Regions from separate parts of the Paenibacillus sp. P13VS genome, predicted to be linked through region 2. Evidence: riboswitches for the same ligand, from Rfam matches in the RefSeq annotation. Region 2 holds a riboswitch; each other region holds the start of a gene.
The links. A riboswitch is a leader RNA that binds a small molecule or an ion and turns the genes downstream of it on or off. The one in region 2 is predicted to bind thiamine pyrophosphate.

Region 1: it holds a riboswitch for thiamine pyrophosphate, as region 2 does, so the genes downstream of both, GUA98_RS09290 (thiamine phosphate synthase) here and GUA98_RS13150 (ECF transporter S component) in region 2, are expected to answer to the same signal.
Region 3: it holds a riboswitch for thiamine pyrophosphate, as region 2 does, so the genes downstream of both, thiC (phosphomethylpyrimidine synthase ThiC) here and GUA98_RS13150 (ECF transporter S component) in region 2, are expected to answer to the same signal.

What each region holds. Positions count from the first base shown of each region.
Region 1 covers NZ_WYEV01000003.1:1,006,493-1,008,762, forward strand. The annotation lists gene thiO (glycine oxidase ThiO) at 1-318, opposite strand, end outside; gene GUA98_RS09290 (thiamine phosphate synthase) at 348-974, opposite strand; TPP riboswitch at 1,209-1,318, opposite strand; gene GUA98_RS09295 (ABC-F family ATP-binding cassette domain-containing protein) at 1,428-2,270, opposite strand, start outside.
Region 2 covers NZ_WYEV01000004.1:760,520-762,789, reverse strand. The annotation lists gene GUA98_RS13155 (copper amine oxidase N-terminal domain-containing protein) at 1-663, opposite strand, end outside; TPP riboswitch at 828-938, shown strand; gene GUA98_RS13150 (ECF transporter S component) at 1,147-1,740, shown strand; gene GUA98_RS13145 (ABC transporter ATP-binding protein) at 1,741-2,270, shown strand, end outside.
Region 3 covers NZ_WYEV01000015.1:50,194-52,463, reverse strand. The annotation lists gene thiC (phosphomethylpyrimidine synthase ThiC) at 1-1,371, opposite strand, end outside; TPP riboswitch at 1,726-1,839, opposite strand; gene GUA98_RS25950 (IclR family transcriptional regulator) at 1,963-2,270, opposite strand, start outside.

The sequences.
Region 1 (2,270 bases), on a different contig from region 2:
TTGCTGATGCAGTCGTTTTCTACTTTCATATGCTAGCTTTGACATCAGAGTAGTATGAAACGTCTCGCTGTCTGCAGCTAACATGCCCGCTGCGGCAGAAGATGTCTCACCTGCAATACGTGCACGCTCGATTAAAATCACTTCTTTACCTCGTGAAGCTAGCTCATACGCGATGGCACAACCTATAATGCCGCCTCCCACAACAATCGTTTCGGCATGAAGCTTGCCACGAAGTTCTCCACGTAATTGGGCCGTAAAAGCTGCTGCATTTCGGTAAAGTCTGCCACTTCGTCTTCGCCCTCTGGCTTCTCCGCTCATTCATTCACCCCCGCGTTCCGTCTTATTTTCTACCGTTCAATAGCCTGCCTCAAGGCTGCTGCTGCGCGTTGCGGATTATCACTGGTCCAGATAGATGATATTACTGCCGCACCACTTGCTCCGGCTGCACGTACAGCAGATATGTTTGCCGGTCCAATACCGCCAATGGCAATTACGGGAACGGAAACAGCTGAGCATATTTCAGACAGTGCAGATAGCCCTCTCGGCTTGCTCCCAGGTTTACTGCTGGAGGAAAATACATGACCATAAAAGAGGTAATCTGCTCCCCGTTCTTCAGCTACTCTAGCTTCGTGAAGAGAGTGAACAGAAATGCCGAGACGAAGTCGATCGCTTTTGTTCAGGCTGCTGCCTTGGATAGTCGCCAAATTGGACTGGCCCCAATGAACCCTCTGAAATGCTACATGTTTCTCCAACTCATTCAACTCACATAGACCATTGATCACGATCCTATCAGCTGGAATTCCTGCGTACAGTAAACTGTACGCCCATTGGATTTTTTGTTCATTGGTTAAATGTTTCTCCCGGATGTGAATATAGTCAAGCAAGGGCCATAAATTCGTTGCAATCTTTACAAAACGTTTTTCATCCCCTATGCCCGGCGAAACAGCATGCAGCTCAAACGATAATGAATTCACAAGTTTCCTAGAGATATCCGTTTGGTTTCACCTTCCCTGCCGTCACAATATGTAAGCACAAAAAAGCCACTCCCGTAGGGAGTGGCCGCGATAACATGTCAAGTTAGTTAAATGAGCTTTACATGCCAGTTGTCAGGTATACAAGCTATTAAACCATATACGAGACACCTTCATGTTCCACTTCTGAGCATTCACATTCGCTTCAAAATCGAATATTAATTTGCCCATATCATTAACTAAAACGCGCCACTTCCCTACGCTGGTATAATCCAGATCAGGTGCAAAGGGTCCGGAATCGCATTATTCCATCTCAGCCGCAACGAGCGGCCCCCCTAGTGATCGTATGAAGTTGTAGCCTATGTTACCATAGACACCTTTTTTTGTCACCGTTGATTTTTCAAACTCTTGTCGATGAATATTTTGATTCTAGAGCACTTCATTGCTGCGGAACAATTAGTTTTTCTCAGACCAGGCTTCGACGTCCCATGTTTTGGTGACCCAATCCTGATAAAATTCAGGTTCATGCGAAACGAGCAGTACTGTACCTTTAAACTCTTGCAGAGCTCGTTTTAGTTCCGCTTTTGCTGTTACATCCAGGTGGTTTGTTGGTTCATCAAACAGGATCCAATTGCTTTCACGCATCAGAAGCTTGCACAAGCGCACTTTCGCTTGTTCTCCCCCGCTAAGCGCACTCAGCGGACGAGTGATGTGCTCGTTTTTCAAACCGCAGCGTGCCAAATGTCCTCGTACTTCATTCTGTGTCAGATGGGAGAATTCGTTCCACACATCTTCAATCGGTGTAATATTGCCAGCACGGACTTCCTGTTCAAAATAAGCCGTCTCCAGATAATCCCCCAGAAACGTTTTACCGCTAATCGGAGGTATTTTCCCCAAGATGGTTTTAAGCAGCGTCGACTTACCTACACCATTACATCCAACAATGGCTATCTTCTCACCACGTTCGATTGTCATTGTCATTTTAGGCAGCAAAGGGTAGGAATAACCAATCTCAAAATCAATTCCCTCGAATACTGTTTTGCTGCTGGCACGGGCATCTTTGAATTTAAATGTCGGTTTTGCCGCTTCATCCGGGCGATCGATTCGTTCAATCTTGCCCAGCTGCTTCTCGCGGCTTTTGGCACGTCCGGATGTGGAGGCTCTTGCCTTGTTACGCTGAATGAAATCTTCCTGTTTCTTAATATATTCCTGCTGTTTCTCATAAGCATCGATATGTTGAGCTTTTTGCATATCGGCCATTTCGAGAAACTTATTGTAGTTGGCAGCATAACGCGTCAA
Region 2 (2,270 bases):
ATCATTATTTTCGTTGATGAAAAAGCGGTCCTTCTGTCCTTTTTCAAAAATGTAAGTCATCGATGAGTCGACAGGACCCAGTGGATTACGGATGTCCAGGCGTGCCTGTTTTAAATCCGAAAAACGCGGAAGACGAAGCGCAGCCTCACGTGCAATGGTCAGGTCAGCACTTTTGTATTCCTCAATAATCGATGCATCTGGCGTATAGATATAAGCTTCCTTGGCAGCCTGACTCCATCGAACTTCTGCACCGAAGGTTTCACCGATTGCACGAAGCGGCAGCATGGCTTTGCCATTTACCAGAATCGGAGCAGAGGACATCGCCGCATCCTTTCCGTTTTTCTTAATGATTTTACTGTTAGGGGTAAGTATATACTTGTCGCTTCCTGTACTAATGCTGATTTGTTTCGTTTTGTTGTTGTACCCGAAAGTATAGTCACCCAGAAATTTCAGTTCCGTAAGCGCCACATACGTAACTCCCTGGCGAATAACCACATCATATTCGGCAGGAACATTGTTAATATAGGCTGTAGGCTGGTGTATCGCTGCCGCTTCCACTACATGGGATGACATCAGTGCAGGTGCCGTTCCTGCGGTAACGATCGAAGCGGCAAGGATCCATTTCCACTTTTTTTGCTGCCAGGTTGTATTGGTTGTATTCATATCATCAATCCCCTTTCACGTCTATAGACGGCTAATATCTCCTAAATGTTTCATATTAATGGAATTGGCACCCTTTCTTTAAACGGAATTCACCAGAGTGAAACCTTGTTCGACCTATATGTTATTGCCACAAATACCCATGTAGTGTACATTAGTAGCAATGAAATAAAGTGAACCGGGAGCTCAATGAAGTTGGGCTGAGATTGGGGCCTTATGCCGCTGACCGTATATCTGATCTGGGTAATGCCAGCGTAGAGAACATGAATTCATGATAGGTAACTTGGGGAATGAAAATGGAACGGTTGATCTCGGAATGCGAGCGGAAGCAGGCTTCCCTCGTGAAATGAACCGGATTTCATTTTATTCTGAGTTACTCCAATCATGATATTTACCACTATACGCGCAAGCTTTCCCGGAACCGGGGAGGCTTTTTTTATTTTCATTTCATAACCTTATGGGGAGCAGAGAAAGGAAGAAGAGAACATGTCAACAACAGTGCGCAGCAACAAATTGAGGTTAACCGATATTTTGGTGACAATCGTGATCGCGGTTGTATTCGGGGTCATCTACAAAATATGGGGACCGACGTATGATCTGATGAAGCCTTTCGGCGTGCATGCGGAACAGATGATCTATGGCATGTGGTTTATGGCGGGCACGTTCGCCTATGTCATCATTCGCAAGCCGGGGGTGGCCATTCTGGCTGAAGTAGCAGCCTCAACCGTCAGTGCTTTTCTCGGGAGTGAATGGGGGATGTCCACCTTGGTATACGGTCTGTTACAGGGGCTGGGCGCAGAGATCTTCTTCGCCGCATTTCTGTACCGCAAAACGAATCTGTTCGTCACCTGTCTCGCAGCCATTGGGGCAGCAGCAGCTTCGCTTTTGCTCGATTACCAGTATGGTTATATTGACTCGTTATCGACGTGGAATTACACATTGTTTATCGGTTTCCGCTTCATTGGAAGCATTCTGATTGCAGGTGTGTTTGCGTATTATCTTGCGAAAGCACTTGAACTCACGGGCGTGACCCGGTCATTGAGACCGGTCTCCAAGCAGGATTATGAGGCACTGGACTAAATGAACGGAGAAGGGAATATGCAGGCGGTAGGCGTTACCAATCTAAGGTGCAAGTTCCCGGGAGAGCAGGACCTGGTATTTCAGGGCTTGTCTCTCTCCGTGCGTAAAGGGGAAAAAGTGCTGCTGCTCGGTCCAAGTGGTTCAGGCAAGTCCACGCTGCTGCAAATATTGAGCGGTCTTATTCCGCGTTCCGTGGAGATCCCGATGAAATGTGATGAGATTCAGGTGCCGATTCAGCCAGGCATTGTATTCCAGGACCCGGATACCCAATTTTGCATGTCCTATACAGATGAAGAGATTGCGTTTGTGCTTGAAAATCGGAATATCCCAAGGGACCGGATGCCTGAGATGATTCAACATTATATGGAGCTCGTTGGCCTTTCTTTTGAACATAATCGTGCATGGATTCAATCGATGTCCCAGGGGATGAAGCAGCGCCTTGCGATTGCCTCTATTCTTGCCATGGAGCCGGATGTCCTGTTTCTGGATGAACCAACTGCACTGCTCGATGATGAGGGAACCACGCAGGT
Region 3 (2,270 bases), on a different contig from region 2:
CGCCGCTCCAATGGCTGAGGTAATATGGTCATAGCCTGGTGCAATATCGGTTGTCAGGGGACCGAGTGTATAGAATGGTGCTTCCTTGCAGATCTCCATCTGAAGGTCGACATTCTCCTTAATCTTGTGCATCGGCACATGTCCTGGCCCCTCAATCATCACCTGCACATCATGCTTCCACGCAATCTGTGTCAGTTCACCGAGCGTAGCAAGTTCAGCCATCTGAGCTTCATCATTGGCATCATAGATGCTGCCCGGGCGAAGTCCATCTCCGAGAGAGAAGGCCACATCATACCTTTTCATGATTTCACAGATTTCTTCAAAATGCGTGTACAAAAAATTCTCCTGGTGATGTGCAAGGCACCATGCTGCCATAATGGACCCACCCCGAGACACAATGCCCGTCATCCGTTTGGCTGTCATCGGTATGTAACGCAGCAGCACGCCTGCATGGATTGTAAAGTAATCCACACCCTGCTCGGCCTGCTCAATGAGCGTATCCCGGTACAACTCCCAGGTGAGTGCCTCGGCTTCGCCATTCACCTTCTCCAGCGCCTGATACAGCGGCACCGTCCCGATCGGCACCGGGGAATTGCGGATGATCCATTCCCGGGTGGTATGGATATCCTTGCCCGTAGAAAGATCCATTACCGTATCGGACCCCCAGCGTACCGCCCAAGTCATTTTCTCCACTTCCTCTTCAATCGAAGAGGATACGGCAGAGTTACCGATATTGGCGTTGATCTTCACGTGGAAATGACGTCCGATCAGCATCGGTTCGCTCTCGGGATGATTAATATTCGATGGCAGAATAGCCCTGCCGCTCGCCAGCTCCTGCCGGACGAACTCCGGCTCCACGCCCTCACGGATAGCTGCAAACTCCATCTCAGGCGTAATGATGCCCTGCCTCGCATAATGCATCTGGGTGACACAGCGTCCGGATTGTGCACGCAGCGGTTTGCCGCGGAGGCCTGGATATTCTTCAGCTCCGGTTCTCTTCCCTCCAGGCTTTAGCCCGTTATCCTCCGGTTTGACGGTACGTCCCTGGTATGCCTCTACATCGTTTCGTTCCGTAATCCATCGTGCACGCAAAGCTGGCAGGCCTGCCCGAATATCAGCGTGAAATCCGGGATCCGTCATAGGGCCGCTCGTATCGTACACGCGCAGCGGCTCGTTATGCTCCACCCCTTGGGGGGTATTCGTGTCATGAAGGGCAATTTCACGCTCGGGTACGGCAATGTCCGGACGTGAGCCCTGAATGTAAACTTTGCGGCTGCCGGGAAACGGTTGGACCCGTCCAGCCGCCACTGTTCCTTTTTCCAACCCCTGCCCTGCATGTTCCTGTGCTGTTGTTCTGTTGTTTATGCTCATCGCTACCTCTTCCTCCTCGTTGGTCGTCCCATGGATGGGCCAGTTTGATTGCTCGTGCACCCGTTCCATATCATCCACGCATAGGCAAGAAAAGAACGGCCAACTTCCGAAGAAAGAACATTACAGCGGCATAGCGCAGACAGAATCTGGCGCAGGCATAAGTGGGTTATACCCAACTCCAGCTCTCCCGCAAAAGAAGACAACTCCCCTCTGCTGCGGATGATCGCTTGACGCTGTATATAAAAAAGCCGGTTCCCGAGGGAACCGGCTTATGTCCATCACCCATAACAAGCCTGATGCCAAGCTCCCACAAGTGGAGACATGCCAAAGGCTAAATTATGCAGGTGTTCGTGGTTATATCGCCGATTACTTCCCTACGCTGGTATGATCCAGATCAGGTGCAAAGGGTCCGGGATCTCATGCGATCCCGTCTCAGTCCGGACAATTCGGACTCCCCCAGTAACGTTTAACAGTTGCGGTATGTGTACCGCAGTTCCATATTCAATTCATTCCAGCCCCGCTGAGCTGTCCATTACAGACTAGCGCAAGCCAGTCGGAAATACAACCCTTTATCTTCCATTGCATGCTGGATCAGGACAACATGAGGCCCATCTGCGCGGCTGCTTCCTTCAGTACAGGTGCATATTCGTGCAAAGTTTCCTGGGACAGGCGGCTAACGGGACCCGATACGGATAGCGCAGCAGCAATATTCCCCTTACGATCCATAATGGGAACGGATACTGCAGCCGCTCCAGGCTCACGTTCTTCGTAGCTGGTCGCATATCCATTCTCCCGAATATCGCCCATCTGGGCCAGATAAACTTCCGGATCGATAAATACGGGCCATTCGGGGCCATTCATCAGTTCCTCTCGGTCTTCTTCCGTCGCAAATGCCATGA